3 regions of the Pseudomonas sp. Os17 genome follow, and region 2 is predicted to be linked to each of the others. Evidence: predicted binding sites of a transcription regulator. Region 2 holds the regulator's gene; each other region holds the start of a gene.
The links. Region 2 encodes FliA, which starts transcription of late flagellar genes. Its sites were predicted from a motif close to CTAAAGTTTNNNNNNNNNNNGCCGNTAA; they were not measured.
Positions count from the first base shown of each region.

Region 1: a site for FliA is predicted at 2,324-2,351, ahead of POS17_RS29585 (methyl-accepting chemotaxis protein). Genes of this name have one in related genera too.
Region 3: a site for FliA is predicted at 9,796-9,823, ahead of motA (flagellar motor stator protein MotA). Genes of this name have one in related genera too.

Region 1 is NZ_AP014627.1:6,652,165-6,662,762, forward strand. It holds gene POS17_RS29580 (ABC transporter six-transmembrane domain-containing protein) at 1-205, shown strand, start outside; gene POS17_RS29585 (methyl-accepting chemotaxis protein) at 232-2,208, opposite strand; gene POS17_RS29590 (LysR substrate-binding domain-containing protein) at 2,402-3,322, opposite strand; gene POS17_RS29595 (NorM family multidrug efflux MATE transporter) at 3,482-4,882, shown strand; gene POS17_RS29600 (putative bifunctional diguanylate cyclase/phosphodiesterase) at 4,924-6,597, opposite strand; gene rep (DNA helicase Rep) at 6,865-8,874, shown strand; gene POS17_RS29610 (xanthine phosphoribosyltransferase) at 8,930-9,502, shown strand; gene POS17_RS29615 (acetyl-CoA hydrolase/transferase C-terminal domain-containing protein) at 9,603-10,598, opposite strand, start outside.
Region 2 is NZ_AP014627.1:1,851,807-1,862,404, forward strand. It holds gene flhA (flagellar biosynthesis protein FlhA) at 1-639, shown strand, start outside; gene flhF (flagellar biosynthesis protein FlhF) at 651-1,973, shown strand; gene fleN (flagellar synthesis regulator FleN) at 2,092-2,922, shown strand; gene fliA (RNA polymerase sigma factor FliA) at 2,919-3,659, shown strand; gene POS17_RS08350 (chemotaxis response regulator CheY) at 3,825-4,196, shown strand; gene POS17_RS08355 (protein phosphatase CheZ) at 4,227-5,015, shown strand; gene POS17_RS08360 (chemotaxis protein CheA) at 5,028-7,301, shown strand; gene POS17_RS08365 (protein-glutamate methylesterase/protein-glutamine glutaminase) at 7,349-8,464, shown strand; gene POS17_RS08370 (flagellar motor protein) at 8,464-9,204, shown strand; gene motD (flagellar motor protein MotD) at 9,207-10,091, shown strand; gene POS17_RS08380 (ParA family protein) at 10,142-10,598, shown strand, end outside.
Region 3 is NZ_AP014627.1:613,501-624,098, reverse strand. It holds gene mutL (DNA mismatch repair endonuclease MutL) at 1-1,437, opposite strand, end outside; gene POS17_RS02770 (N-acetylmuramoyl-L-alanine amidase) at 1,434-2,861, opposite strand; gene tsaE (tRNA (adenosine(37)-N6)-threonylcarbamoyltransferase complex ATPase subunit type 1 TsaE) at 2,865-3,335, opposite strand; gene POS17_RS02760 (NAD(P)H-hydrate dehydratase) at 3,323-4,183, opposite strand; gene queG (tRNA epoxyqueuosine(34) reductase QueG) at 4,247-5,326, shown strand; gene POS17_RS02750 (trimeric intracellular cation channel family protein) at 5,308-5,922, opposite strand; gene orn (oligoribonuclease) at 6,040-6,582, opposite strand; gene rsgA (small ribosomal subunit biogenesis GTPase RsgA) at 6,691-7,722, shown strand; gene motB (flagellar motor protein MotB) at 7,775-8,872, opposite strand; gene motA (flagellar motor stator protein MotA) at 8,876-9,727, opposite strand; gene POS17_RS02725 (HDOD domain-containing protein) at 9,894-10,598, shown strand, end outside.

The DNA.
Region 1 (10,598 bases), 2.1 Mb from region 2:
CGCGCTGCTGTTCGTCATCGCCATCAGCCAGCTGGCGCTGGCACCCGAGGTCAAGGCCGGCCACGTGTATGCGGTGATGACTTACCTGTGGACCTTCGTCAGCAGCGTCGATGAGGCGCCCACCATGGTCGACCAGCTGGCGCGCCTGCGGGATATCGGCAAGCGCGTGGATCCGGGCCTGGCTGAGTCAGCCGAGCCCCGCTGAGCCCCGGCACAGCCGGCTGGGCCAGATCAGCGGAAGCGGTCGACCTCCTGGCGCAGGTCGGCGGCCAGGGTTTCCAGCTCACGGGCGGTGAGCGCCAGGTTGGACACCACTTCACGCTGCTCGCTGTTGGCCTGGGCAATGCTCTGCAGGTTGCTGCTGAGCACCGTGGCGGTGCTGCTCTGTTCCTGAGTCGCGGTGGTGATGGCGGCGAACTGTTCACCGGCGCTGCGGCTCTGCTCGTCGATCAGGGCCAGGGCCGAGGCGACATTGGCGTTGCGCGACAAGCCTTCCTGCATCAGGCGGTTGCCCTGTTCCATGGTTTCGATGGCGTTGCCGGTTTCCTGCTGGATGCTGTTGATCATCTGCGAGATTTCATCAGTGGCCTCGCGGGTGCGCGACGCCAGGTTGCGCACCTCATCGGCGACCACAGCAAACCCGCGCCCCTGCTCGCCGGCACGCGCGGCCTCGATGGCGGCGTTGAGGGCCAGCAGGTTGGTCTGATCGGCAATGGCGGTGATCACCCCGACAATCCCGCCAATCTCCTGGGAACGCTGGCCCAGGGTATTGATCACCGTGGCCGTGCTGTTGAGGGCCCCGGCAATCTGCTCCAGGGACGCCGAAGCCTGCTGCATGGATTCGAGGCCGATATGGGTCTGCTCGGCGTTTTCCTGAGCCAGACGCTGGGTGCTGCCCATGTTGTCGGCGATGTTCAGCGAAGTGGCGCTGAACTGCTCCACCGCCCCGGCCATGCTGGTGATCTCGCCGGACTGCTGCTCCATGCCTTCATAGGCGCCGCTGGACAGACCGGACAAGGCCTGGGCCCGGCCATTGACCTCGGCAGCGGAACGGCGAATGTGCTCGACCATGGTCGACAGGGCTTCGCCCATCTGGTTGAAGCTGCGGGCCAGCTGGCTGATTTCGTCATGGCTGGAGACATTCAGCCGCGCGCTCAGGTCGCCGCCCCCCAGGGCCTGGGCCTGGCGCACCAGATCGCTCAGGGGCGCCAGCTTGCTGCGCAGCAGCCAGACCGTGGCCCCCACCGCCAGCAGCATCGCCAGCAGGCTGCCGATCACCAGGCGAATCCCCACGCTCCAGGTCACCGCACGGATCTCGGCCTTGGGCATGCTGGCCACCACCGACCAGGGACCACCGGCAAACGGCACCGCCAGGCTGTAGAAGTCCTCGCCCTGATCGCTCCAGAAGCGGCCCTTGCCCGGTTCCTTCGCCGCGGTGGCCATGACCTGCGCAGCCTGGTCCAGCCCCTGCACACCGGCCGGCGGCACCAGCCACTTGTCCTGCTCGTCGAGCAGGGCCAGGGAACCGCTCTGGCCGATGCGAAAACGCTTGAGATTGTCGAACTGGGCATTCTGCGCATCGGTGTAATCGAAACCGACAAACAGCACCGCGATGACCTTGCCGCCGCGATCCATCACCGGGGTGTACTGGGTCATGTAGAAGCGTTCAAAGAGCAGGGCGCGACCGACATAGCCCTGGCCCGCCATGAGTTTCTGATAGGCCGGGTGGGCATGATCGAGCAAGGTGCCGATGGCCCGGCTGCCGTCCTGCTTGCTCAGGGAGGTACTGACCCGGATGAAGTCATCGCCGCTGCGCACGAACAGGGTCGCCACCCCGGCAGTCATCTGCTTGAACTCGTCCACTTCCTCGAAGTTGTTGTTGAGCACCACGTCCCCCAGGTGCAGGCCCGGGGTCTGGACCCCGGCCACACTCACCGGTTGCTCGGGGTGCAGGCTCAGGCCGCCGCTGAAGCGGTTTTCGAACAGGCCGCTCAGGCGCTGGGTGCTCTCGCGCAGGCTGCCGTGGAAGGTGTTGAGCTGGTCCGCCAACAGCCGCGCCTCGCTGGCCAGGTGCTCTTCCCGGGTATCGAGGTTCGCCGAATCCAGTGAGCGCAGGGCAAACAGGGTGCTGCCACTGATGACCAGGGCAAGAATCAGGGCAAGGGCAAGCCCAAGCTGGGAGGCTATGCGGGCACGGGGTTGGGACATGATGGCTCCTTGCCGAGAAGGCGGATCATCCTGATCGGTCAGCACGCTCGGCAGTCATAATTCTAGGATTTTTAGTAATTTAGGACCTTCCTGAACGCTGGTTCCATAACCCATGGATTCGGCGGCGCCGGCAAATACTTGAGCGCCTTGCAAGGATATCTGCGCGCCCCCGCCGGCCGGGCACTGCATCGTTTCAGCCGAGGCGCTCTACCTCGGGCAATTGCATGGCCTGGACCTCGCCCTGGAGAAAGTCGCTGAGGCGACGCAAACGTTCGCCTCCCGGCCGGGTCTTGGGCCACACCAGGTAATAGTTCAAGCCACTGGCGACGGCGGTCGGCCAGGGCAGGCTCAAGCGACCCTGAGCCACATCTTCGGCCACCATCAGCAGATCACCCATGGACACGCCGTAACCCCGAGCCGCCGCAATCATCCCCAGCTCCAGGGTGTCGAACACCTGCCCGCCCTTGAGCGAGACCTGATCGGTGAGCCCCATGTGCTCCAGCCAGCTGCGCCAGTCACGGCGGTCCGGCGTGGGGTGCAAGAGCTCGGTGGCCGCCAGCCGCGCCACATCCCAGGGCTGGTCGTTGAGCAGGTTCGGCGCCCCCACCGGGATCAACAGCTCGGGGAACAGGTAGCTGGCTTCCCAGTCCGGGGGAAAGTGGCCATTGCTCAGCAACACCGCGCAGTCGAAGGGTTCCTGGTTGAAATCCACCGAGTCCACGTCCATCCAGGCGCTGGTGAGCTGTACCTCGTTGCCCGGCTGCAGGTGGCGGAAGCGGCTGAGACGCGCCAGCAGCCAGCGCATGGTCAGGGTCGAGGGCGCCTTCATGCGCAGGATGCCGTCTTCGGCGCGCAGGGTATTGCAGGCCCGTTCCAGCGCGCCGAAGCCTTCACGGATGCCCGGCAACAGCAGGCGCGCCGCCTCGGTCAGTTGCAGGTTGCGCCCGCTGCGCTGGAACAGTCGGCAGGCGAAATGCTCCTCCAGGGTGCGGATATGCCGGCTGACGGCGCTTTGGGTAATCGACAGCTCTTCGGCGGCACGGGTGAACGAGCTGTGGCGTGCCGCCGCTTCAAAGGCACGCAGGGCATACAGAGGAGGCAGACGACGAGACATGGATGTGCTCCGGACAACACCAGGGCGCCAGACTGGCAGAAAATGGCTTCGCATGAGTTTTTATCATGCCAGCAAGTATTTTTATCCTTTTGTGCTATGCGCTGTAAGCACCGAGAATCAGCGCTCTTCCCGAATTTTCAAGAATCGAGCCTGATGACCATGCAGCATCCAGCACGCACCGAACTCTGGGCCATCCTGCGGCTGGCGGGGCCGTTGATCGCCTCGCAACTGGCGCACATGCTGATGGTCCTCACCGACACCCTGATGATGGCCCGCATCAGCCCGCAAGCCTTGGCCGGCGGCGGCCTGGGCGCCGCCAGCTATTCCTTTGTCTCGATTTTCTGCATCGGCGTGATTGCCGCGGTAGGCACCCTGGTGGCGATTCGTCAGGGCGCCGGAGACATCGAGGGCGCCGCGCGCCTGACCCAGGCGGGACTGTGGCTGGCCTGGATCATGGCCCTGGTCGCCGGCCTGCTGCTGTGGAACCTCAAACCGCTGTTGTTGCTGTTCGGCCAGACCCCGAGCAACGTCCAGGCCGCCGGCCAGTTCCTGCTGATCCTGCCATTTGCCCTGCCCGGCTACCTGAGTTTCATGGCCCTGCGCGGCTTCACCAGCGCCATTGGCCGGGCAACCCCGGTGATGGTCATCAGCCTGGCGGGGACGGTGGCCAACTTCCTGCTCAACTATGCGTTGATCACCGGCATGTTCGGCCTGCCGAAACTGGGCTTGGTGGGGATCGGCCTGGTGACTGCCATCGTCGCCAACTGCATGGCCCTGGCCCTGGCCTGGCACATCAAGTGCCATCCGGCCTACGCCGCCTACCCGCTGCGCCGGGGCCTGGCCCGCTTGAATACCCGGTACCTGCGGGAGCTGTGGCGCCTGGGCCTGCCCATTGGCGGCACCTATGCCGTGGAAGTCGGGTTGTTCGCCTTTGCTGCGCTGTGCATGGGCACCATGGGCAGCACCCAGTTGGCGGCGCACCAGATCGCCCTGCAGATCGTGTCAGTGGCGTTCATGGTGCCGGCGGGTATCTCCTACGCCATCACCATGCGCATCGGCCAGCATTACGGCGCCGGGCAACTGCCCGATGCGCGGCTGGCCGGGCGGGTGGGCATCGCCTTCGGCGCGGTGGCGATGCTCGGGTTCGCCATGGTCTTCTGGCTGCTGCCCAACCAACTGATCGGGCTGTTCCTCGACCACAACGACCCGGCGTTCGCCGAGGTGATCCGACTGGCGGTGAGTCTGCTGGCGGTGGCGGCCTGGTTCGAGCTGTTCGATGGCACCCAGACCATTGCCATGGGCGCGATTCGCGGCCTAAAGGACGCCAAGACCACCTTCCTGGTGGGGCTGGGCTGCTACTGGCTGATCGGCGCGCCCGCGGCCTGGCTGATGGCCTTTACCCTGGGCTGGGGACCGACCGGTGTCTGGTGGGGACTGGCCCTGGGCCTGGCCTGTGCGGCCATCAGCCTGACCCTGGCGTTCGAATGGCGGATGCACCGCATGATCAAGCGCGAGCCCCGCGTCACGACCGCGAGCCTGCCGGCCGGCGCGGCGGAGTGACAGGCGCCGCGCACCGCCGGCCATGGCGGTGAAGCGGCGCCTCAGGCCCTGCCGTCCTGCAACGACTGCTGGCTGCTGCCGAAGGTCAGGTAATCCATCAGTTGCGCCAGGGGCAACGGCTTGCTGATCAGGTAGCCCTGGACCTGATCGCAGCCAAAGCCCCGCAGCAGCGCCAGTTGCTCTGCGGTTTCCACCCCTTCGGCCACCACATCCAGGTTGAGGTTGTGGGCCAGGTTGATCATGGCGTGTACCAGCTTGCGGTTCTCCTCCCGCTGCTCCATGCCGCCGACAAAGCTCCGGTCGACCTTGAGCAGGGTGATCGGCAGGCTGTTGAGGTGGACGAAGGAGGAAAACCCGGTGCCGAAGTCGTCCAGGGAAAAACGCACCCCCAGGCGCCCGAGGGCATCCATGGTCTGCTTCACCAGATCGCTGCGGCGCATCACTGCGGTTTCCGTCAGTTCGAACTCCAGCCACTGCGCCTCGACGCCGCGTTCGGCAATCAGCCGGCTCAGGGTCGACAGCAACTGACTGTCCTGGAACTGGCGGAACGACAGGTTGACCGCCATGTGCAGCGGCGGCAGCCCGCGCTCGCGCAGGGCCTGCATGTCGCGCAGGGCCCGGGAAATCACCCAGTAGCCCAGGGGCACGATCAGCCCGCTCTGCTCGGCCAGCGGCACGAACTCGCTGGGGGGCAGCAAGCCGCGCTCGCCGTGGCGCCAGCGCACCAGGGCTTCGAGGCCGACGATCTTGCCATCGTGCAGGTTCAACCGGGGCTGGTAGTGCAGCTCCAGCTCGTCACGGCGCAGGGCCCGGCGCAGTTCGCTTTCCAGGTCGGCGAGGCTGCGGGCATTGCGGTTGATCCGCTCGTTGAAGATGTGAAAGGTGCAGCCCTGGGTGCTCTTGGCCTGCTGCATGGCGATGTGCGCATGCCACATCAGCGGGTCGGCGCCGGCATTGGCCCGGGCATGGGCAATCCCCAGGCTGCAGCCGATCAACAGGCTTTCACCGTCGACCCAGTAGGGTTCGGCCATGGCTTCGGTGATGCGCTCGGCCATCCACTCGGCACGCTGGGGAGCGCGGCGGGTGTCGATGAGCAAGGCGAATTCGTCGCTGCCCAGACGGGCCAGTTGATCACCGGCCTCCAATTGGCTCTTGAGCCGCGACACCACCTGCAGGATCAGGCGGTCACCGGCCTGATGACCGAGGGCATCGTTGGCGTGGCGAAAGTTGTCCAGGTCCAGATGCCCCAGGGCCAGGCCGCGACCGTCGTTTTCCGCCAGGCGCGCGGCCAGCAGGGTCTGGAAGCCCTGGCGGTTGGCGATGCCGGTCAGGGGGTCCTGCTCGGCCAGGCGCTGCAGCGTGGTTTCCAGCACGCCGCGTTCGCGCACATGGCGCAGGCAGCGGCGCAAGGCATCGGTGCTCAGGCAGGAACCCACCAACCAATCGCTGACGCCCACCGGGGCCACTTCGGGCTCCTGGTCCAGCAACAGAATGGTCGGCAGGCTGCAACGCCCGGGGCCGGGCTGCAGTTGGGCAATGGTCAACAAGACCGCATTGCGGTCGTCTTCAAACAAACGGCTGACCGACTCCCAGCTGGGAGCGCTGATCAATACCACCGAGTCTCCCAACGGAGCGACACACTCGCGCAACAACGCTGTCCACACAGGCTCTTCGGCCAGTAGCAGCAAACGCAAGGGTTCGACAGGCTTAGACAAGCTAGCTCCCTAGACTCTGCAAAATAAGTTGGCGGCGGGCATTATGGCGCGCGAATAAACAATAACAAATGGTATTGATTATCATGCGCAATTTCTTGTACCGCTCTAACTCGAACATTAGGCGCATATTCAGCGAGCATCCTGAGGGAAAGTATCAAAACCGGCAAATTTAGATCGCGTTGTGCGTCACAAGTCGGAGACAGCAGCAGAATCCGTCCAGCCTGTTAAAATGCCCGCCCTTTTCGCAACCGATCTCCTTTTACTGTCATGTCCCGACTCAATCCCCGGCAGCAAGAAGCCGTGAACTATGTCGGCGGCCCTCTTTTGGTGCTCGCCGGTGCAGGCTCCGGCAAGACCAGCGTGATCACCCGCAAGATCGCGCACCTGATCCAGAACTGTGGTATCCGCGCCCAGTACATTGTCGCCATGACCTTTACCAACAAGGCCGCGCGAGAAATGAAGGAACGGGTCGGCACCCTGCTGCGCGCCGGCGAAGGCCGCGGCCTCACGGTGTCGACCTTCCACAACCTGGGCCTGAACATCATCCGCAAGGAGCATGCGCGGCTGGGCTACAAGCCGGGCTTCTCGATCTTCGACGAAACCGACGTCAAGGCCCTGATGACCGACATCATGCAGAAGGAGTACTCCGGGGACGACGGCGTCGACGAGATCAAGAACATGATCGGCGCGTGGAAGAACGACCTGATCCTGCCGGCCCAAGCCCTGGAGAATGCCCGCAACCCCAAGGAACAGACCGCAGCCATCGTCTACACCCACTACCAGCGCACGCTCAAGGCGTTCAACGCGGTGGACTTCGACGACCTGATCCTGCTGCCGGTGAAGCTGTTCGAAGAACACGCCGACATCCTGGAGAAATGGCAGAACAAGGTGCGCTACCTGCTGGTGGACGAATACCAGGACACCAACGCCAGCCAGTACCTGCTGGTGAAAATGCTCATCGGCAAGCGCAACCAGTTCACCGTGGTGGGCGACGACGACCAGTCGATCTACGCCTGGCGCGGCGCGCGGCCGGAAAACCTGATGCTGCTCAAGGACGACTACCCGTCGCTGAAGGTGGTGATGCTGGAGCAGAACTACCGCTCCACCAGCCGCATCCTGCGCTGCGCCAACGTGCTGATCTCCAACAACCCCCACGAGTTCGAAAAGCAGCTGTGGAGCGAGATGGGCCACGGCGACGAGATCCGCGTGATCCGCTGCCGCAACGAAGACGCCGAGGCCGAGCGAGTGGCCATGGAGATCCTCAGCCTGCACCTGCGCACCGACCGGCCCTACAGCGATTTCGCCATCCTTTACCGGGGCAACTACCAGGCCAAGCTGATCGAACTCAAGCTGCAGCACCATCAGGTGCCCTATCGCCTGTCCGGCGGCAACAGCTTCTTCGGACGCCAGGAAGTCAAGGACCTGATGGCCTACTTCCGCCTGATCGTGAACCCGGACGATGACAACGCCTTCCTGCGGGTGATCAACGTGCCGCGCCGGGAAATCGGCTCCACGACCCTGGAAAAACTCGGCAACTACGCCACCGAACGCAAGATCTCGATGTACGCCGCCACCGACGAGATCGGCCTGGGCGAACACCTGGACAGCCGCTTTACCGATCGCCTGGCGCGCTTCAAGCGCTTCATGGACCGGGTCCGTGAACAATGCGCTGGCGAAGACCCGATCTCCGCCCTGCGCAGCATGGTCATGGACATCGACTACGAGAACTGGCTGCGCACCAACAGCTCCAGCGACAAGGCCGCGGACTACCGGATGGGCAACGTCTGGTTCCTGATCGAGGCCTTGAAGAACACCCTGGAAAAAGACGAAGACGGCGAAATGACCGTCGAGGACGCCATCGGCAAGCTGGTCCTGCGGGACATGCTGGAACGCCAGCAGGAAGAGGAAGAAGGCGCCGAGGGTGTTCAGATGATGACCTTGCATGCCTCCAAGGGCCTGGAGTTTCCCTACGTGTTCATCATGGGCATGGAAGAGGAAATCCTTCCCCACCGCTCCAGCATCGAAGCCGACACCATCGAGGAAGAACGCCGCCTGGCCTACGTGGGCATCACCCGCGCCCGCCAGACCCTGGCCTTCACCTTTGCCGCCAAGCGCAAGCAATACGGTGAAATCATCGACTGCGCGCCCAGCCGCTTCCTCGATGAACTGCCCCCGGACGATCTCGCCTGGGAAGGTAACGACGACACGCCGACCGAAGTCAAAGCCGTTCGCGGCAATAGCGCTTTGGCGGATATACGCGCGATGTTAAAGCGCTAAAATCGACTATTTTTAACTGACCTTTGGCGCAATTGGCGCTATTTGAGGAAGCTCCGTGGAAGCACTGCACAAGAAAATTCGCGAAGAAGGCATCGTGCTTTCCGATCAAGTACTGAAAGTCGACGCCTTTCTGAACCATCAGATCGATCCGCAGTTGATGAAGCTGATCGGCGACGAATTCGCCACGCTGTTCAAGGATTCGGGCATCACCAAGATCGTCACCATCGAAGCCTCGGGGATTGCCCCGGCCATCATGACCGGCCTCAATCTGGGCGTGCCGGTGATCTTCGCCCGCAAGCACCAGTCCCTGACCCTGACCGAGAACCTGCTGTCGGCCACCGTGTACTCCTTCACCAAGCAGGTGGAAAGCACCGTGGCCATCTCGCCACGGCACCTGACCAGCAGCGACCGCGTGCTGATCATCGACGACTTCCTGGCCAACGGTAAGGCGTCCCAGGCGCTGATCTCGATCATCAAGCAGGCCGGCGCCACCGTGGCCGGCCTGGGCATCGTCATCGAGAAGTCCTTCCAGGGCGGCCGCGCCGAACTGGACGCCCAGGGCTACCGCGTGGAATCCCTGGCCCGGGTCAAATCCCTGGCCGGCGGCGTGGTCACCTTCATCGAGTAAACTCGCCCGCCAGCCTTGCGTAGAGGCTGGCTTGTGTAGGAACTGGCTTGCCAGCGAAGACGCCCTTGAGAGCAATGCAAGACTTAAGGCAAGCCGGCTCCTACGACAGCGTTGGCGAAGTGGCCTGCAGACCGGCCAGCAGGAAGCGCTGATACAGCTCCTCGCGCAGCCCATCGGGCTGCTCCAGCCCCATGCGCTCAAGGTGCGCCGCAAAGGCCTCAGGCTCCGGCGCATCGAGTGCCGCCTTGCCCAGTTCGAGGATCTCGCTGAGCTTGAACTTGCTCTTGAGCCAGTTCAGCGCCCGCAGCAGATCACGCTCCTCGTCGCTGAAATCGCTGCCCAACGGATACTCCGGAAACAGGTGGCGATGACGCGCCTGAATCCTCTGCAGACGCTGTGGGCTGTTGTCGGTAAAACGCGGATCCAGACGAAAATCCTTCGGCAGCTTTCCGGCTTTCTGCGCCTGCTCCAGCAACCCAGGCTGAAAGCGTGAATCGCTGATATTGAGCAGCGCCTCGATCACCTTCGCATCCGTCTTGCCTCGCAGGTCGGCGATGCCGTACTCGGTGATCACGATGTCCCGCAGATGACGGGGGATGGTGCAATGGCCGTACTCCCAGACGATGTTTGAGCTCACCTCCCCCGCCGACTCGCGCCAGCTGCGCAGAATCAGCACCGAGCGAGCATCCGCCAGGGCATGGCCCTGGGCAACGAAGTTGTACTGCCCACCCACGCCACTGAGCACCTTCCCGCCCTGCAACTGATCGGACACGGCGGCGCCCATCAGGGTCATGGTGAAGGCACTGTTGATAAACCGCGCATCCCGGCGTTGCAGGCGCTTGAGCTCTTCATGGCCATACAGCTCGTTGATGAAGCTGATGGCGGTCATGTTGAACTCCGCCAGCTTGGACTTGGGCAGCTCCCGCAGACGCTGATAGAAACTGCGCGGCCCGAGGAAGAATCCGCCGTGGATCGACACCCCGCCAGGCGCGGCCGTCGGATCCAGAGTGCCGGCGTTGGCTTGCCGTTGCAGCTCCAGCGTCGGGTAGACCTTGCGCCGCACAACCCCGGCATCCGCCAGGGCCAGCAGGCCGTT
Region 2 (10,598 bases):
GCCACCCACTTGAACCAGATTCTCTACAAGCACTCCAGCGAGCTGATCGGTCACGAGGAAGTGCAGCAACTGATGCAACTGCTGGCCAAGAGTTCGCCAAAGCTGGCGGAAGAACTGGTGCCGGGGGTGCTGTCGCTGTCACAACTGCTCAAGGTGTTGCAGGCGCTGCTGGCCGAACAGGTGCCGGTGCGGGACATCCGCAGCATCGCCGAGGCCATCGCCAACAATGCCGCCAAGAGTCAAGATACTGCCGCTTTGGTCGCGGCGGTTCGCGTCGGACTGTCTCGTGCAATCGTCCAAAGCATTGTAGGCACTGAGTCTGAGCTGCCTGTGATCACCTTGGAGCCAAGGTTGGAACAAATTTTGCTCAGCAGTTTGCAGAAGGCAGGACAAGGCCAGGAAGAAGGCGTTCTGCTGGAGCCAAGCATGGCTGAGAAGCTGCAACGTTCGCTGATCGAAGCGGCGCAGCGTCAAGAGATGCAAGGTCAACCGGTGATTCTGTTGGTAGCGGGTCCGGTCCGCGCCATGCTTTCGCGGTTCGGGCGTCTCGCCGTTCCAGGTTTGCATGTGCTGGCGTACCAGGAAATTCCCGACAACAAGCAAGTGACCATCGTTGCGACAGTAGGGCCCAACGGCTGAGGTAGTGGGTTATGCAAGTTAAGCGTTTTTTCGCCGCCGATATGCGTCAGGCCATGAAACTGGTTCGTGATGAGTTGGGCGCTGAAGCTGCCATCATCGGCAACCGGCGGATTGCCGGCGGGGTCGAGCTGACGGCTGCCCTGGATTACAAGTTGTCGGCCCTGTCGCCACGGGTTCCGAACATGGAGCTTGAGGACGAGCTGCGCAAGACTCAGTCGCGGATCGTCACCGCCCAGGCCGAACTGAGCCTGCGGGGCGAGGGCGACAACGCCTCGATCACCAATCGCCAGCTGTTCGCCGGCCTGCCGCTGACCGCTGCCGAACCGCTGATCGAGCCGACCCTGACCGAGCGTCCGCGTCCGGCCCCGGCGCCAGTCGCACCGGCTGCGGATTCCCGCGCGCTGGACTCGATGCGTTTCGAGCTCAACGGCCTGCGCGAGCTGCTGGAAGTGCAGCTCGGTTCCCTGGCCTGGAGCCAATTGCAGGGCAGTCGCCCGGAGCAGGCCAACCTCTGGCGCCGTCTGCAGCGCATCGGCCTGTCCGGTCCGCTAGCCCGTGATCTGCTGGCATTGATCACCGATATCGACGAGCCGCGCCAGGCCTGGCGTATGCTGCTGGCGCACCTGGCGCGGATGATCCTGACGCCGGAAGTCGAGCCCCTGGAAGAAGGTGGCGTAATTGCCATGGTCGGCCCCGCCGGCATGGGCAAGACCACCACCCTGGCCAAGCTGGCCGCACGCTATGTACTCAAGTACGGCGCACAGAACATTGCCCTGGTCAGCATGGACAGCTTCCGTATCGGCGCCCAGGAGCAGCTCAAGACGTTGGGGCGTATCCTCAATGTCTCGGTGACCCATGTCGATCCTGGCCAATCCCTGGCCCAGGCGCTGGACCCGCTGCTGCGCAAGCGCGTGGTGCTGATCGACACCGCCGGCCTGCAGGCCAGCGACCCGGCATTGCGCATGCAGCTGGAAAGCCTGGCCGGTCGCGGGATCCGCGCGAAGAACTATCTGGTGCTGGCGACCACCAGCCAGAAGCAGGTGCTGACCGCCGCCTACCACAGCTACAAGCGCTGCGGTCTGGCCGGTTGCATCCTGACTAAACTGGATGAAACAGCCAGTCTTGGCGAGGTCTTGAGCCTGGCCATCAGTCATGAATTGCCGGTCGCCTATCTGACCGACGGCCCGCGGATTCCTGACGATTTGCACCTGCCTCGCCGGCATCAGTTGGTGAGCCGCGCAGTGAGCGTGCAGATGCAGGAAGAACCCAGCGAAGAAGCCATGGCCGACATGTTCGCTGACCTCTACCACAGCCCGACCAAGCGGGTCGGCTGAGTTAGACATGAAAAGATTGCAGTGTATCTACATCGATGGTCTGCCATGCATTGTTCCAACGGTGAACGCGCAGCCAGTTATGTGGCCCCGTCTAAGTAAGACAAGGTAAAGAAAGAACATGGGCAGCATGCATCCCGTACAGGTGATTGCGGTGACCGGCGGCAAGGGTGGCGTCGGCAAGACTAATGTGTCAGTGAACTTGTCCCTGGCTCTGGCTGAGCTCGGCCGGCGGGTCTTGCTGCTGGACGCCGACTTGGGACTGGCCAACGTCGATGTCCTGCTGGGCCTGACACCCAAGCGCACCCTGGCGGATGTCATCGAAGGGCGCTGTGAGTTGCGCGATGTGCTGCTCCAGGGCCCCGGCGGTATCCGTATCGTCCCGGCCGCCTCCGGTACCCAAAGCATGGTGCACCTGAGTCCCGCCCAGCATGCCGGCCTGATCCAGGCCTTCAGCGACATCGGCGACAACCTCGATGTGCTGGTGATCGATACCGCTGCGGGTATTGGTGACTCGGTAGTCAGTTTTGTACGCGCGGCCCAGGAAGTGTTGCTGGTGGTCTGCGACGAACCGACTTCGATCACCGATGCCTATGCGCTGATCAAGTTGCTCAACCGCGACTACGGCATGAACCGTTTCCGGGTCCTGGCCAACATGGCCCAAAGTCCTCAGGAAGGGCGCAACCTGTTTGCAAAATTGACCAAGGTCACGGATCGCTTTCTGGACGTAGCCTTACAATACGTCGGCGCAGTTCCCTACGACGAAAGCGTGCGCAAGGCCGTGCAAAAGCAGCGTGCGGTCTATGAAGCCTTTCCTCGTTCGAAGTGTGCATTGGCGTTCAAGGCCATCGCGCAAAAAGTCGATACCTGGCCGTTGCCGGCGAACCCACGCGGGCATCTGGAGTTTTTTGTCGAGCGCCTAGTGCATCAAACAGCGGGACCGGTGCTATGACTGCCAGCGGCTACAACCTCTACAAGAAGTCGGCACGTGACAGCCAATATGAATTGATCGAGCGCTACGCGCCTCTGGTCAAGCGCATTGCCTATCACTTGCTGGCGCGGTTGCCGGCCAGTGTTCAGGTGGAAGACCTGATTCAGGCCGGAATGATCGGTTTGCTGGAAGTGTCGACCAAGTACGACGCGAGCAAGGGGGCGAGTTTCGAAACCTATGCGGGTATCCGTATCCGCGGGGCGATGCTCGACGAGGTTCGCAAAGGCGACTGGGCACCGCGTTCGGTGCACCGTAATACACGCATGGTCAGCGATGCCATTCGTGCAATTGAAGCTAAAACCGGTCGTGACGCTAAAGATCACGAAGTTGCGGCCGAACTTCAATTGAGTCTCGACGATTATTACGGGATTTTGAACGACACCTTGGGCAGCCGTCTGTTCAGTTTCGACGACCTGTTGCAGGACGGCGAACATGAAGGGCTGCATGAGGATGGCGCCAGTGCTCATCTCGAGCCGTCACGGGACCTGGAGGATGAACGCTTCCAGGCTGCCTTGGCGGATGCGATTGCCAATTTGCCGGAGCGCGAGCGACTGGTGTTGGCGCTGTACTACGACGAAGAACTGAATCTCAAGGAAATCGGTGAGGTCCTGGGGGTCAGCGAATCGCGGGTCAGCCAGTTACACAGCCAGTGCGCGGCCCGTTTGCGGGGGCGTTTGGGGGAGTGGCGAGCGCGCTGACAGGCAGTGTGGGGACACTGCGATCGGGACCGGTAAGGCAAGCGCTGCGCCGGTCTTGCAGTATGTGCTCCATGCAGTCGTTGTGTGTTATGCCGAATTGATTGAATGGCGCGTTCAGGTGCTGGATGCGTTTAAGACTGCTTGGAGGTCGAATTGGACAAGAACATGAAAATCCTCATCGTTGATGACTTTTCAACGATGCGGCGGATCATAAAAAACCTGTTGCGTGATCTGGGTTTCACCAACACGGTCGAGGCCGACGATGGCACTACCGCCATTCCGGTACTCAACAGCGGGAGCATCGACTTTCTGGTAACGGACTGGAACATGCCGGGCATGACCGGGATCGACCTGCTGCGCCACGTGCGTGCCGATGAAAAGCTCAAGCACCTGCCGGTGTTGATGGTGACTGCGGAAGCCAAGCGCGAGCAGATCATCGAAGCTGCCCAGGCCGGCGTTAACGGCTATGTAGTCAAACCATTCACGGCTCAGGCGTTGAAAGAGAAGATCGAAAAGATCTTCGAACGCATCGGTTGATGTACGTAGCCATTCCGCCACGGGGGAGCTATGGAGCATAACGAATCTTCACTGGGCGACTTTGAGTCGACCCTGAAAAAACATGCGCTGGAACTGGTCGAAAGCCTGGAAAAGGGCAAGTTCGGCGAAGCTGTGCAATTGATCCATGAGCTCAATCAGACCCGTGACCGCGGCCTGTATCAGGAAGTGGGCAAGCTCACCCGCGAGTTGCATAGCGCGATCGTCAATTTCCAGATTGACCCGCACATGCCGCAAGCCGAGGAAGTTTCACAGATCACGGATGCCACTGAGCGCCTGTCCTATGTGGTCCGGCTCACGGAAGCCGCCGCCAACCGCACCATGGACCTGGTAGAGAGCAGCACCCCGCTGGTCAATGGCCTGAGCACTGAAGCCCAGGCCCTGAGCGCAGATTGGGGACGCTTCATGCGGCGCGAGGTCGGTGCTGAAGAGTTTCGCGAACTGGCGCGCCGGGTCGACAGTTTCCTGACGCGCAGCGAGCAGGAAACCCGCACCGTTTCCGGCCACCTTAACGACATTCTGCTGGCGCAGGATTACCAGGACCTGACCGGTCAGGTGATCAAGCGTGTGACCCAGTTGGTCACTGAAGTCGAAAGCAATCTGCTCAAACTTGTCTTGATGGCCAGCCAGGTCGATCGCTTCGCCGGTATCGAACATGACCGTGAATCGATCCTCGCGGAAAAAGATCCGCAAAAACATCTCGCCAAGGGTGAAGGTCCGCAGATTCATGCCGATAAACGGGAAGACGTTATGTCCGGTCAGGACGATGTAGACGATTTGCTTTCCAGCCTTGGATTCTAGGAGCACCCATTAATGAGCTTCGGCGCCGATGAAGAGATCCTTCAGGATTTCCTGGTTGAGGCCGGCGAGATTCTAGAGCAACTGTCCGAACAACTGGTCGAGCTGGAAAGCCGACCGGACGATGCGGACCTGCTCAATGCAATTTTTCGCGGTTTTCACACTGTTAAAGGGGGCGCCGGCTTCCTCCAGCTCAATGAGCTGGTGGAGTGCTGCCACATCGCCGAGAACGTCTTCGACATCCTGCGCAAGGGTGAGCGACGGGTCGATTCGGAGCTGATGGACGTGGTGCTCGAGGCGCTGGACGCGGTGAACGGCATGTTCAGCCAGGTCCGTGAGCGCACCGAAATCACTGCTGCGACACCGGAACTGCTGGCCGCGTTGGCGCGTCTGGCCGAGCCTGCCGGTGCCGAACCTGCAGCGCCGGCGGTCGAAGAAGTGGCCGAAGTCGCTGCCGAGCCTGAGCCCGAGGCTGAGGCCCCATCAGGGGATATCACCGATAACGAATTCGAACTCTTGCTCGACTCGCTGAATGCCGCCAAGGCCGACGCCGAGGCTGCGCCTGCTGCCGCACCGGTGGCCGAGGGCGAGCCTGCCAGCGATGAGATCACCGATGCCGAGTTCGAGTCCCTGCTGGACCAGCTGCATGGCAAGGGGCAGTTCGCTCCCGATGCCGTAGCTCCCGCAGCGCCTGCTGCTGCCGCTGGTGCTGCCGCGGCTGGCGACGAAATCACCGATGACGAATTTGAAGCCCTGTTGGACCAGTTGCATGGCAAGGGCAACTTTGCCGTGGACGCACTGGAGTCAGCAGTGGCCGCGGTGCCTGCCGCGCAGGCGCCCAGCGCCGCAGCAGCCGGTAGCGACCTGATCACCGATCACGAATTCGAATCCCTGCTGGATGAGCTGCACGGCAAGGGCAAGTTCTCTGAGGCCCCGGGTGCGGCGAAACCTGCAGCGGCAGTTGCCCCTGCTCCGGCTGCAGCAACCAGCGCCGCCGTCGCCAAACCCGTGGCCAAGAAGCCCGAAGCCAAGGCCGAAGCGCCGAAACCGGCTGCGGCTGCAGCGCCGGCACCGGCTCGTGCCGCAGCGGCGCCGCCAGCGGAAAAACCGGCCAGCGAAGCGGAAACCACGGTGCGGGTCGATACCGCGCGCCTGGACGAAATCATGAACATGGTCGGCGAGCTGGTGCTGGTGCGTAACCGTCTGGTGCGCCTGGGCCTGAACAGTGGCGACGAAGCCATGTCCAAGGCGGTGTCGAACCTGGACGTGGTGACTGCCGACCTGCAGACCGCGGTGATGAAGACCCGCATGCAGCCGATCAAGAAGGTGTTCGGGCGCTTCCCGCGTCTGGTTCGCGACCTGGCCCGGCAGCTCAAGAAAGAGATCAACCTGGAACTGGTGGGGGAAGAAACCGACCTCGACAAGAACCTGGTAGAGGCCCTGGCCGACCCGCTGGTGCACTTGGTGCGCAACGCGGTGGACCACGGCATCGAATCGCCGGAAGAGCGCGAAGCCTCGGGCAAGGCCCGTGGCGGCAAAGTGGTGCTGGCGGCGGAGCAGGAAGGTGACCACATCCTCCTGTCGATTTCCGACGACGGCAAGGGCATGGACCCCAACGTTCTGCGAGCCATTGCCGTCAAGCGCGGCGTGATGGACAAGGACGCCGCCGACCGCCTGAGCGACACCGAGTGCTACAACCTGATCTTCGCCCCGGGCTTCTCCACCAAGACCGAGATCTCCGACGTCTCCGGCCGGGGCGTGGGCATGGACGTGGTGAAGACCAAGATTTCCCAGCTCAATGGCTCGATCAACATCTACTCGACCAAGGGCCAGGGTTCGAAGATCGTCATCAAGGTGCCGTTGACCCTGGCGATCATGCCGACCCTGATGGTGATGCTGGGCAACCAGGCGTTCGCCTTCCCGCTGGTCAACGTCAACGAAATCTTCCACCTCGACCTGTCCCGCACCAATGTGGTGGACGGCCAGGAAGTGGTGATCGTGCGTGACAAGGCATTGCCCCTGTTCTACCTCAAGCGCTGGCTGGTCAGTTCCGCCGCTCATGAAGAGCAGCGTGAAGGCCACGTAGTGATCCTTTCGGTGGGCACCCAGCGGATCGGCTTTGTCGTCGATCAGTTGGTGGGCCAGGAAGAAGTGGTCATCAAGCCCTTGGGCAAAATGCTTCAGGGAACCCCAGGCATGTCCGGCGCCACCATTACCGGTGACGGCCGCATCGCTCTGATTCTCGATGTTCCGAGCATGCTCAAGCGTTACGCCGCACGGCGTATTTGATTCGGCGGGGAGGGGCGGTTGGCCTCGCCCCACCTAACGGAGTGTTTATGGCAGTCAAAGTCCTGGTGGTGGACGATTCGGGTTTTTTCCGCCGCCGCGTCTCGGAAATTCTTTCAGCGGATTCGAATATCCAGGTCGTCGGTACGGCGACCAACGGTAAAGAGGCGATCGATCAGGCCCTGGCGCTCAAGCCGGACGTGATCACCATGGACTACGAGATGCCGATGATGGATGGCATCACCGCAGTACGGCATATCATGCAGCGCTGCCCGACGCCGGTCCTGATGTTCTCTTCCCTGACCCATGAAGGCGCTCGAGTGACCCTCGATGCGCTGGATGCCGGGGCCGTGGATTTCCTGCCGAAGAATTTCGAAGACATCTCGCGCAATCCCGAGAAGGTCAAGCAACTGCTGTGCGAGAAAGTCCACAGCATCTCGCGCAGCAATCGTCGTTTCAGCAGCTACAGCGCTCCGGCGCCGCAACCGGCTGCACCGGCTCCGACTCCGTCGAGCTTCGGCGGTGCGCGCCCGGCGCCAGCACCGGCTCCGGTCCGCGCTCCGGCAGCGGCTCCAGGTCCGGCATCGCCGGCGCCCAAGCGCAAGGCCTACAAGCTGGTGGCGATCGGTACGTCCACCGGTGGCCCGGTGGCCCTGCAGCGGGTCCTGACCCAGCTGCCGGCCAACTTCCCGGCCCCCATCGTGCTGATCCAGCACATGCCGGCGGCCTTCACCAAGGCCTTCGCCGAGCGTCTGGACAAGCTCTGCCGCATCAGCGTCAAGGAAGCCGAGGATGGCGACATCCTGCGTCCAGGCTTGGCGCTGCTGGCGCCGGGCGGCAAGCAGATGATGATCGACGGTCGTGGCGCGGTGAAGATTCTTCCTGGCGATGAGCGTCTGAACTACAAGCCGTGCGTGGACATCACCTTCGGTTCTGCGGCCAAGTCCTACAGCGACAAAGTTCTGGCGGTGGTCCTCACCGGCATGGGCGCCGACGGTCGCGAAGGCGCCCGCCTGCTCAAGCAGGGCGGCAGCGCGGTCTGGGCCCAGGATGAAGCCAGCTGCGTGATCTATGGCATGCCCATGGCCATCGTCAAAGCCAACCTGGCGGACGCGGTGTACAGCCTGGACGACATCGGCCGGCATCTGGTCGAGGCCTGTCTCTGATGGATGTGCTCAGCCTAATCGGGATCATCATGGCGTTTGTCGCCATCATCGGCGGCAACTACCTGGAAGGTGGTCACCTGTCGGCACTGGCCAACGGCCCGGCCGCACTGATCGTGCTCGGCGGCACTATCGGTGCGGCCTTGCTGCAGTCGCCGTTGAGCGCTTTCAAGCGAGCCATGCAGATCCTGGTGTGGATCCTGTTTCCGCCGCGGGTCGATCTGCCCGGCGGCATCGACCGGGTGGTCAACTGGAGTCTGACCGCGCGCAAGGAGGGCCTGCTGGGCCTGGAAGGCGTGGCCGATGCCGAGCCGGACACCTATTCGCGCAAGGGCCTGCAGCTGTTGGTGGACGGCGCCGAGCCGGAAGCCATCCGCAGCATCCTCGAGGTGGATTTCTACACCCAGGAAAGTCGTGATATCGAGGCCGCCAAGGTCTTCGAGAGCATGGGCGGCTATGCGCCGACCATCGGCATCATCGGTGCGGTCATGGGGCTGATCCACGTCATGGGCAACCTGGCCGATCCGTCGCAACTGGGCAGCGGCATTGCCGTGGCGTTCGTCGCCACCATCTACGGGGTGGCCAGCGCCAACCTGGTGTTGCTGCCGATCGCCGCCAAGCTGAAGTCCATCGCCCTGCGCCAGTCCCGTTACCGGGAAATGCTGCTCGAAGGCATCCTGTCGATCGCCGAAGGCGAAAACCCCCGCTCCATCGAGTTGAAGCTGCAAGGCTTCATGGACTGACTATGGCTCGTCGTCGCCAGCAAGAAGAACACGTCAACCACGAACGCTGGTTGGTTTCCTACGCCGACTTCATCACCCTGCTGTTCGCGTTTTTCGTGGTCATGTACTCGATCTCCTCGATCAACGAAGGCAAGTACAAGGTGATTTCCGAGGCGCTGATCGGGGTCTTTACCGACTCCGATCGCAGCCTCAAGTCGATTCCCATCGGTGATGAGCGGCCCAAGACCGTGACCCCGGCCAAGCCTCTGGTCAAGGACAGCGAGCAGACCGACGCCGGGATTTCCGCTGGCAGCGATCCGCTCAAGAGCATCGCCGATGACATCAGCGCGGCCTTTGGCGATCTGATCAGCTCGAACCAGATGACCGTGCGCGGCAACGAGTTGTGGGTGGAGATCGAACTCAACTCCAGCCTGTTGTTCGGCAGTGGCGACGCCATGCCCAGCGACCAGGCGTTCACCATCATCGACAAGGTGGCGAAGATCCTCAAACCCTTCGACAACCCGATCCATGTCGAAGGCTTCACCGACAATCAGCCGATCCAGACCGCGCAATACCCGACCAACTGGGAGCTGTCCTCGGCTCGCTCGGCGAGCATCGTGCGCATGTTGGCGATGCAGGGTGTCAATCCGGCGCGGATGGCCTCCGTGGGCTATGGCGAGTTCCAGCCGGTGGCCAACAACGCCACTGCCGAAGGCCGGGCACGCAATCGGCGGGTGGTGCTGGTTGTGTCGCGCAATCTCGATGTGCGGCGCAGCCTGACCGGCACCGGCACCGCCAATGCAACACCGGATGCGGCACTCAAGCGTGCTGGCACACAAACTGCACCAACCCCGGTCAAAACGCCGGTACAGGGAAGCGCCGTCAATTCTCCGTCACCCGCTTTATAACTTAGCGCTATGTCTCGCCCTGCTGTGGCCGGGCGGGAGGAACCAACCGAATGAGAGTCTGGGCAGTCGCCAATCAAAAGGGTGGTGTTGGTAAAACCACCAGTTCCATCGCTTTAGCCGGCTTGCTGGCCGAGGCGGGCAAGCGCGTGGTTGTGGTCGATCTCGACCCCCACGGTTCCATGACCAGCTACTTTGGCTACGACCCGGACAGCCTGGAGCACAGCAGCTACGATCTGTTCCTGCACAAGGGCAACGTGCCCCAGGACCTGCCGGGCCAGCTGCTGCTGGGCACCAGCCATGAACACATTTCCCTGTTGCCGTCGAGCACCGCCCTGGCCACCCTCGAGCGCCAGTCGCCGGGGCAGAGCGGCCTGGGCCTGGTGATCGCCAAGAGCCTGGCGCAGCTGTGGCAGGATTTCGACTATGCGGTCATCGACAGCCCGCCGTTGCTCGGCGTGTTGATGGTCAACGCCCTGGCGGCCAGCCAGCAGTTGGTGATCCCGGTGC
Region 3 (10,598 bases), 1.2 Mb from region 2:
CATGATCCGCTCATGGGCGGCGTGCATATCCACCAACACCAGGCCCAACGCATTCTCCGCAAGGATATAGATGCCCTTGAGCTGGGCCAGGGCATAGCCCAGAGGCGGAATATCCTCCTGCCCTTCCGGCAGGGTGGTGGCCGCCGCACCGGGCAGCGGGGCAAAGAATTCGCGATAGACGCCCTGGGATTCCGCCGCCGGCAATACCGGCTGGGGACGCGGCGTGTACTGGTACTGATAGCCGCTGCCGGCCGCGGAACCCGGAGCGCTGAAACCCGGCTGGGACTGCGGCTGCTCCAGGGCCAGGTTCGCGGCAAGGCGCATTTCGCCTTGCGGTCCGAACTCACCGGCTTCGATACCGGTCGGGCGCACGATACCGGCCACCGCTGCCGGCGCCGCCAATTGATCTTCGGGGCGCACATCCCCCAGGGCCCGGTGCAAGGTGCCATACAGGAAGTCGTGGACCATGCGCCCATCGCGGAAGCGCACTTCGTGCTTGGTCGGGTGCACGTTGACGTCGACCGCCGAAGGATCGACCTCGAAAAACAGCACAAAAGTCGGATGCCGCCCGTTGAACAGCACATCGCGATAAGCCTGGCGAACCGCGTGGGCTACCAGTTTGTCCCGCACCGCACGACCGTTGACGTAGAAATACTGCAAGTCCGCCTGACTGCGGGAGAAGGTTGGCAACCCCACCCAGCCCCATAGATGCAGGCCATTGCGCTCGACCTCGATGGGCAGCGCCTGCTCCAGGAAGCCCGAACCGCAAACCGCCGCCACACGCCGGGCGCGAGCCGCGTCGTCCTTGGCTTCGTGCAGGCTGAGGATACTTTTGCCGTTGTGGCGCAAGTGAAAAGCCACATCGAAGCGCGCCAGGGCCAGGCGCTTGATCACTTCCTGCAGATGGTCGAACTCGGTTTTCTCGGCCTTGAGGAACTTGCGCCGCGCCGGTGTATTGAAGAACAGGTCGCGCACTTCCACCGAAGTACCCACCGGATGGGCCGCCGGTTGAACCCGCGGCGCCATGTCCCGACCTTCGGTTTCCACTTGCCAGGCCTGCTCGGCATCCCGGGTCCGCGACGTCAGGGTCAGGCGCGCCACGGAACTGATGGAGGCCAGGGCCTCGCCCCGGAACCCCAAGCTCATTACCCGCTCCAGGTCTTCCAGGTCACGGATCTTGCTGGTGGCGTGCCGTGCCAGAGCCAACGGCAGGTCGTCGGAGGAGATACCGCCACCGTCATCGCGGACCCGCAACAGCTTGACCCCAGCCTGTTCGACATCCACATCGATGCGCTTGGCGCCGGAGTCCAGGCTGTTTTCCAACAGCTCCTTGATCACCGAGGCAGGGCGCTCGACAACCTCGCCTGCTGCAATCTGGTTGGCCAGCCGCGGACTGAGCAGCTCGATGCGCGCGCCGCTGATTACCGAATCACTCATTCCTTGGCCGCCAATTCTGTACCGGGGATGGTCAGGACCTGGCCCACTTTCAACTCATCGCTTTTCAGATTGTTGGCACTGCGCAGGGTGGCCGCCGACACCTGATAGCGCACGGCGATCATGGCCAGGGTTTCTCCGGGGTTGACCCGGTGATCGCGAGGTCCCTGGGCAATCTTGCCGGAGTCCCGCAGCCAGGCAATGTAAGTGCCGGGTGGCGGATTCTGCTGGAAGAACTGCCGCACGCCGCTGCTGATGGAGCGCGCCAGGGCCTGCTGATGACTGGCGGTGGCCAGCTTCGAGGCTTCATTGGAATTGGAGATGAAGCCGGTTTCCACCAGGATCGATGGAATATCCGGCGACTTGAGCACCATGAACCCGGCCTGCTCCACCCGCTGCTTGTGCAAGGGCGTGACCCGGCCAATGTTGTTCAGGACTTTCTGCCCCACATTCAGGCTCGAAGTCAGCGACGCAGTCATCGACAGGTCCAGCAGCACCCCGGCCAGCATCCGGTCCTTGTCATCGAGGCTGACGTTACCGGCCCCGCCGATCAGGTCGGAGCGGTTTTCACTGTCCGCCAGCCAGCGGGCGGTTTCCGAGGTGGCGCCGCGTTCGGACAGGGCGAACACTGAAGCACCAAAGGCGGCAGCCGAAGGCGCGGCGTCGGCGTGAATCGAGACGAACAGGTCTGCACCCTTCTTCCGCGCAATCTCGGTACGTCCACGCAACGGGATGAAGTAGTCGCCAGTCCGGGTCAGCTCGGCGCGGAAGCCCTTGAGGCCATTGACCTGGCGCTGCAACTCGCGGGCGATGGCCAGCACCACATCCTTCTCGTGCTGACCACGAGAGCCGGATGCGCCCGGATCTTCACCGCCGTGACCGGCATCGATCACCACGATGATGTCGCGCTTGCCGGCCGGCGCCGGAGGCAGCTTGATCGCCGGTTCAGCAGGCGTAACCGGCACGGCGGGCACGGTGGTCACTGTCGGTGGCGGGGCAGCAGGCGGCGCCGCGTCGGATGGATTGTCGAACAGGTCGACCACCAGGCGATTGCCGTACTGCGCGTTGGGCGCCAGGGTGAAGCTTTTCGGTGTGACGGCCTTTTTCAGGTCGATGACCACCCGCAAATCGCTGGGAGTACGCTGCGCCGAGCGCATGGCCGTAATGGGGGTGTTGGCCGTGGCGACATTCAGCGGGCCACCGAGGGTCGCACCATTGATATCGATGACCAGACGATCCGGGGCCGTCAGGGTGAAGACGCTGTGCTGAACCGGGCCGGACAGGTCGAAGACCAGTCGCGTGTTATCCGGTGCCCGCCACAGGCGGACGCTGCGAACCTGTGTAGCGGCCACAGCATCGACGGCCAATGCCGTAAGCAACAGTCCTACGACAGCAACCAACGCGCGAATGCGCATACCTAACCCCATCAATTATTTGAATTCCAACGCCAAAGCGGCACACCAGGACTCGCCTCGCGAGCCTTGAGACAACAGATGCACAGAACGCCCATTGTTATGCGGGGTAATGGTAATGGTCAGGTCAGGCTTTGGCAAAAAGCCTGCACCCTTCTGGGGCCACTCCAAAAGGCACAGCGCATCGCCTTCGAAGTAGTCGCGGATGCCCAGAAATTCCAGCTCCTCCGGGTCCACCAAACGATACAGATCGAAGTGAAAGGCCCTCACCGCGCCTATCTCGTAGGGCTCCACCAGGGTGAAGGTCGGGCTCTTCACCGCCCCTGCATGCCCCAGCCCGCGGATGATCCCTCGGGACAAGGTGGTTTTACCCGCCCCCAGGTCGCCCTCGAGAAAAATCACCCCCACCCCCTGGGTGACCTGAGCAATGCGTGCACCAAATTCCACCATGGCCTGCTCGTCGGCCAGAAAAAGGGTTAACTCAGACACGGTGATTGCTCCTCCAACAACTGACGAATGGCTGGAATCAGATCACTGGCCGCCAGCCCACGGCCCAATTTGCCTTGTCGCTCGCCGGCGCTGGCATGCAGCCAGACACCCAGGCAAGCCGCATCGAACGCCGACAGCCCCTGCGCCAGCAACGCACCGATCAGCCCCGCGAGTACATCCCCCAGCCCCGCGGTCGCCATCGCCGGGTGCCCGGCATCACAGCGCGCCAACTGCCCATCGGGACCGGCGATCAAGCTGCCGGCGCCCTTGAGCACCGCAACCGCCGCATATTTTGCGCTCAAGGCCCGGGCCGCCGCCGGCCGATCGGCCTGAACCTCCGCGCTGGTCAGGCCCAGCAGACGAGCCGCCTCACCAGGATGGGGCGTGATCACACTGCCAACTGGCAGTTGCAGCTCGCCTTGCGCCAGCAGGTTCAAGGCATCGGCATCCCAGACTTGAGGCAAGGGTGCATTGGCCGCCGCGGACAACAGACTGCGTCCCCACGCCCCCTGCCCCAGACCCGGGCCGACCACCAACACCGACGCCTTGGCCAGCAGCCCCATCAACTGGTTGGCCGAATGAGTGCCCTGGGTCATGACTTCCGGCAGGCGCGCCAGCGCAGCCGCCACGTGCTCGCTGCGGGTCGCCAGGGAAACCATCCCCGCGCCACTGCGCAAGGCACTTTCCGCGCTCAACAACGCGGCGCCGGCCAAACCGCGGTCGCCGCCGATCAGCAACAGATGGCCGAACTGGCCCTTATGGGCATCCACAGGCCGGCCGTTCAAGCGCGGCAAATGACCGCCAGTCAGCAACTGAACGTCAGGTAATGGGTGTTTTGTCTGCGGCATGCGTCTCAGGGCTCCGATGTCTGGCAGAATTATACGCACCTCAGCCCCGGTTTCTCTCGCCTCATGCCCGCTATTACCCAGGATCTTCCCGCTCTCGCCCAATCGATCAAGGACTGGGGCCGCGAACTGGGCTTTCAGCAAGTCGGCATCAGCGGCCTGGACCTGGCCGAGCACGAACAGCACCTGGAGCGCTGGCTCGCCGCCGGCTACCACGGCGAGATGGATTACATGGGCGCCCACGGCAGCAAGCGCTCCCATCCCGAACAACTGGTGCCCGGCACCCTGCGCGTGGTTTCGCTGCGCATGGACTACCTGCCTGGCGACACCCAGATGGCCCAGCGCCTGGCCCAGCCTTCCAAGGCCTATGTCTCGCGCTACGCCCTGGGCCGTGACTACCACAAGCTGATTCGCAAGCGCGTACAGCAGTTGGCCGAGCGCATCCAGCAAGCCATAGGTCCGTTCGGCTATCGCGCCTTCGTCGACAGCGCGCCGGTCCTGGAAAAAGCCATCGCCGAACAGGCCGGGCTCGGCTGGATCGGCAAGAACACCCTGGTACTCAATCGCAAGGCCGGCAGCTACTTCTTCCTCAGCGAACTGTTCGTCGACCTGCCGCTACCGGTGGACGAGCCTCACGCCAGTGAGCATTGCGGGCGCTGCACCGCCTGCCTGGACATCTGTCCGACCAACGCCTTCGTCGGCCCCTACGTGCTGGACGCGCGACGCTGCATTTCCTACCTGACCATCGAACTGAAAAACGCCATTCCCGAAGAGCTGCGCCCGCTCATCGGCAATCGGGTATTCGGCTGTGACGACTGCCAGATCGTCTGTCCCTGGAACCGCTTCGCCCGGACCTCGGCAGAAGGCGACTTCAAGCCCCGGCATAACCTGGACAACGCCGAACTGGCAGAGCTGTTCATGTGGGACGAGGACAAGTTCCTCAGCAGCACCGAGGGCTCGCCCCTGCGCCGCGCCGGTTACGAGCGCTGGCTACGCAACCTGGCCGTGGGCCTGGGCAACGCACCGTCGAGCATTCCCGTGCTGGAAGCGCTCAAGGCCCGGCAGGACCACCCCTCGGAACTGGTACGCGAACACGTGGAATGGGCCCTGGCGCAGCACGCCAACCGTCAGTGTTCGTCGTTGTAGACGAACTTGGGCATTTCCCAGTGGAAACGGATCGCCAGCAGCCGCAATAGGAAGCCGCCGAACAGGGTGATCAGGATCGACTGCTCGCTCGGCAACTGCAGATAAATGCACAGCATGTAGCACCAGGCCGCGGCGAACGACACGCTGGCATACAGCTCACGGCGGAAAATCAGCGGAATGTCGTTGCAGAAGATATCCCGGAGGATGCCGCCAAAGACCCCGGTGATCACCCCACTGACCGACGCCACCAGCATGCCGTGGCCCATTTCCAGGGCGGTCATGCAGCCGATCAGGGTAAAGGCCACCAGGCCCACGGCGTCGAGCACCAGAAACAGCGAACGCAGATGACGCATCAAGGGCGCGATAAAGATCGTCACCAAGGCCGCCACCGAGGTCAGAACCAGGTACTCCGGGTGCTTGACCCAGGTCAGCGGGTAATGGCCGAGCAACACGTCGCGCACCGAACCCCCCCCCAGCGCGGTGACACAAGCGATCAGCACCACGCCGAACCAGTCCATGCCGCGACGGCCGGCAGACAGGGCGCCGGTCATGGCTTCGGCGGTAATGGCGATCAGATAAAGCATCAACAGCATGATGGCGGTCCTTACAAGAAGGCGCGCAGTCTACTCAGTTGAGGCGAGCACCAAAAGAGGGCGGGTACGGGCGCCGAATGGCATCGCGCGCCCGTTCGCCGGCAAGCCGGCTCCTGAAGGTCAGAACTTGATGAAGTGCTTGCGGTAGTGCTGAAGCTCGGCAATGGACTCGCGGATGTCGTCCAGGGCCAGGTGAGTGCTGCCTTTCTTGAAGCTGTCGCGCACGTCCGGAGCCCAGCGCGCGGCCAGCTCCTTGAGGGTCGAGACATCCAGGTTGCGGTAGTGGAAGTAGCTTTCCAGGGCCTTCATGTGGCGATAAAGGAAGCGCCGGTCCTGGCAGATGCTGTTGCCACAGATCGGCGACTTGCCCTTGGGCACCCATTGTTCGAGGAAGGCAATGGTCTGGGCTTCGGCTTCGGCCATGCTGATACGGCTTTCGCGCACGCGCTGGGTCAGGCCGGAACCACCGTGCTGGCGGGTGTTCCATTCATCCATGCCGGCGAGAATCTCGTCGCTCTGGTGAATGGCGATGACTGGTCCTTCAGCCAAGGTGTTGAGGTTGCTGTCGGTGACAATGGTCGCCATCTCGATGATGACGTCGGTGTCGGGGTTCAGACCGGTCATTTCCAGATCGATCCAAATCAGGTTCTGCGGGTTTTGCATGGGAGGGCTCCTCGGCGTAGTTGCGCAGTTTAGCCTAGAGGACCCGCCCGGCGTGCTAAACTCGCCGCCGCTTTACCCAACCGCCGTAATTATCGACACGGAACACCAATGGCCAAACGCCAGCTCAATCGTCGCCAAAACTGGCGCATCGAAAAGATTCAGGGTGAGCGCGCTGCCCGCGCCGCCAAACGCGAGTCCTCTGCCGTTGAGGCGCTCGAAGGTGGCGACCTGGGCCCGGAACAGACCGGCCTGGTCATCGCCCACTTCGGCGTGCAGGTCGAGGTCGAGGCGCGCGAAGGCGAGCTGGCCGGCCAGGTGTTCCGCTGCTATCTGCGGGCCAACCTGCCGGCACTGGTGACCGGCGATCAGGTGGTCTGGCGTGCCGGCAATCAAGGGATCGGCGTGATCGTCGCGCAACTGCCGCGCAGCACCGAGCTGTGCCGCCCGGACAGCCGCGGCCAGCTCAAGCCGGTCGCCGCCAACGTCGACATGATCGTGATCGTGTTCGCGCCCATGCCCGAGCCCCACGCCAACCTCATCGACCGCTACCTGGTGGCTGCCGAACACGCCGGCATCCGCCCCTTGCTGCTACTGAACAAGGCCGACTTGATCGACGAGCAGAACGCCCCGGCGCTCAACGCCTTGCTCGCGGTCTATCGCCAGCTGGGCTATCCGCTGCTGGAGGTCTCGGCGCACCACGGCGACGGCATGGAGCAACTGCAGGCCTTGCTGGACGGCCGCATCAGCGTGTTCGTGGGCCAGTCGGGGGTGGGCAAGTCCTCCCTGGTCAACAGCCTGCTGCCGGAAGTCGAAACCCGGGTCGGGCCGTTGTCGGAGTTTTCCGGGCAGGGCACCCATACCACCACCACCGCGCGCCTGTTCCACTTCCCCGGCGGCGGCGAACTGATCGACTCGCCCGGTATCCGCGAATTTGGCCTGGGGCATGTCAGCCGCGCCGACGTCGAGGCCGGCTTCATCGAGTTCAATGACCTGCTGGGCACCTGCCGCTTCCGCGACTGCAAGCACGATCGCGAGCCGGGCTGCGCTTTGCTCAAGGCCCTGGAAGACGGGCGCATCCAGCAACAACGGATGAACAGCTACCGCTCGATTCTCGCCAGCCTGCCCGACAGCAGCTACTGATCCCTGCGCTCCAGACACGAAAAGGCCGCGAAGATCGCGGCCTTTTCGTTGCTTACCTGGCGCTTCCCGGCGTCGCCGGGGGTGCCGCTGGCTGAGGTGCCGGCGCCGCCGGTTTGCCAGCGGGGGCCTGACCCGCAGCCCCCTGTTCATCCATCTTCAGCACACCGTCCTCAAAGATGTTCAGACGCTGGCGCACCTCGTGAGCCGGCAGCGGTTCGCTGCCCGGCGGCAAGGCATGGGGATCGGCCGGTACTTCTCCGGGAGCCCCGCTGCCCTGAGTCGGTGCCGGCGCCTGAGGATCCACCTGTTCGCCCTCGATGGCACGCTGGGCCTTCTTGGTCAGCACCACAATGTCGATCCGCCGGTTGACCGGGTTGAGCGGGTTCTTGCGATCGAACAGCGCCGAGGAGGCAAAACCCACCACCCGAGCCACTTGCGGATCAGGGTAACCACCGGCCACCAATGCCCGACGCGCAGCGTTGGCACGATTGGCGGACAGCTCCCAGTTGCCGAACTCGCCACTGCCGGCATAAGGCGTGGCATCGGTGTGACCGCTGATGCTGATCTTATTCGGCACCGCCTTGATGGTGTCGGCCATGGCCAGCAGGATGTCCTCGAAATACGGCTTCAGGCGGGCGCTGCCGGAGTCGAACATCGGCCGGTTCTCGGCGTCCATGATCTGGATCCGCAAGCCGTCCGGCGTGATCTCGAAGAGAATCTGGTCCTTGAACTTCTGCAACTGGGGATTCTCTTCGACCTTGTTCTGCAGCTCTTGCAGCAACAGTTCGAGACGCTCGCGCTCCACCTGCTCGGCCATGCCTTCCACTTGCTCGGCATCCACCGTGACCTTGTCCGGCTGCGGCTGGGACTTGACCTCGGGGTTGAGGGTGTTTTCCGGAGCCAGCTGCGGAGAGCCGCCCAGGTCGATGATGTAGGGCGTGCCGCTTTCCGAGAAGCCGATCGGGTCCTTGAAGTAACCGGCGATGGCGATCTTCTGTTCCGGGGTCGCGGTGGACAGCAGCCACAACACCAGGAAGAACGCCATCATCGCCGTGGCGAAGTCGGCGAAGGCGATTTTCCAGGCGCCTCCATGATGCCCGCCAGCAAAGCGCTTGACGCGCTTGATGATAATCGGCTGATTATTTTCCATGACTTAGCGACCGCGAACCGCTTGTTCCAGCTCGGCGAAGCTAGGACGGTGGGCCGGATACAGGACCTTGCGCCCGAATTCCACCGCCAGCGAAGGCGGAACGCCGGAAGCGGAAGCTACCAGGGACGCCTTGATGGCTTCGTAGACATTGAGTTCTTCCTTGGCGTCGTGGGACAGCGAAGTCGCCAGGGGACCGAAGAAACCATAGGCCGCCAGAATACCGAAGAAGGTACCGACCAGCGCCGCACCTACGTGCAGACCAATGGACTTCTGGTCGCCCTCGCCCAGGGACGCCATGGTCACCACGATCCCCAGTACCGCCGCCACGATACCGAAGCCGGGCATGGCATCGGCGATCCCGGTGACCGCGTGGGATGGATGCTCGAGGTCTTCCTTGAGACTGAACAGCTCCATGTCGAACAAGCCTTCGAGCTCGTGGGGCGCCATGTTGCCGGAGGACATGATCCGCAGGTAGTCACAGATGAACGCCGTCATGCGTTCATCTTTCAGCACTGCCGGATACTTGGCGAAGATCGGACTGGCCGCGGCGTCTTCGATATCACCCTCGATCGCCATCATGCCTTCGCGGCGGCTCTTGTTGAGGATCTCGTAGATCAGGCCCAGCACTTCCAGATAGAAAGTGTGGGTGAAACGCGAACTGAACATGCCCAGGGATTTTTTCACGACGTGCATCGTCATGTAGCCCGGGTTGGCCTGCAGGAACGCGCCAAAGGCCGCGCCACCGATGATCATGACCTCGAAGGGCTGGATCAGGGCAGCGATTTTGCCGTGAGAGAGCACGTATCCGCCGAGCACGCTCGCGAATACGACGATGATGCCGATAATTTTAGCCATAGGTAGGAGAGTACTTATTGAGTCGGGTTCAAGGTCATATTCGGAAGTTCTTAAAACTCTTCTTCTACTTATCGGCAAAACTGCGCCAGACTATAGCCAGTTAAGGCGAAAAGCCAGTTTGGCCCGCTCTGGGCGTGTTCAAAGCAGACGATGATTGCGCCCAACCATGTCTAATGAAACCAACGTCCCACATTCCCCGCCTACCTCTCTCGACGCCTGGCTAAAGCTGCTCAGTGGCGTGCGCCTGCCCGTGCCGCAAGCCAGCCATGATCGGGTGTGCAAAGCCATCGCCAACAACCGCAGTTCACTGCGGGATATCGCCGACCTGATGCAGAACAGCCCGGCGCTGGCACTGAGCGTGATCCGCGAAGCCAATCGGCATTCTCACGGCAGCATGAGCGAACCGGCAGAAAACCTGGAAGTCGCGGTCAACCGCCTGGGCCTCAAGCGCACCGAAGAACTGCTGGAGCAGTTGCCGACCCTGCCCGAGGAAAAGATCCCCAAGGAGCTGCGGCAACTGCAACTGATCAGCCAGCACGCCACCCAGCAAGCCAACGGCTTTTTTGCCGGGCGCCTGGCGCGGCTGTGGCAGGACATTCACTGGGGTAGCCTGCTGTTCCTCTCGCCACTGTGGGCCATGGCGCTGGTCTATCCCAAGCTCATGGAAGAGTGGGAGCTGCGGGTCATCTATAAGCATGAGTCGGCACGCAAGGTGGAGATGCAGCTGTTCGGCGTGCCACTGATGGAGCTGTGCCAGGCGCTGGTGCAGGTCTGGCACTTGCCGATCTGGGTGCAGCAGGGTTACCGCCTGCTGACCCGTGAGCGACGTCAACTGGCCAAGGCCATGCTGATCGCCCGGGACAACGAGCAT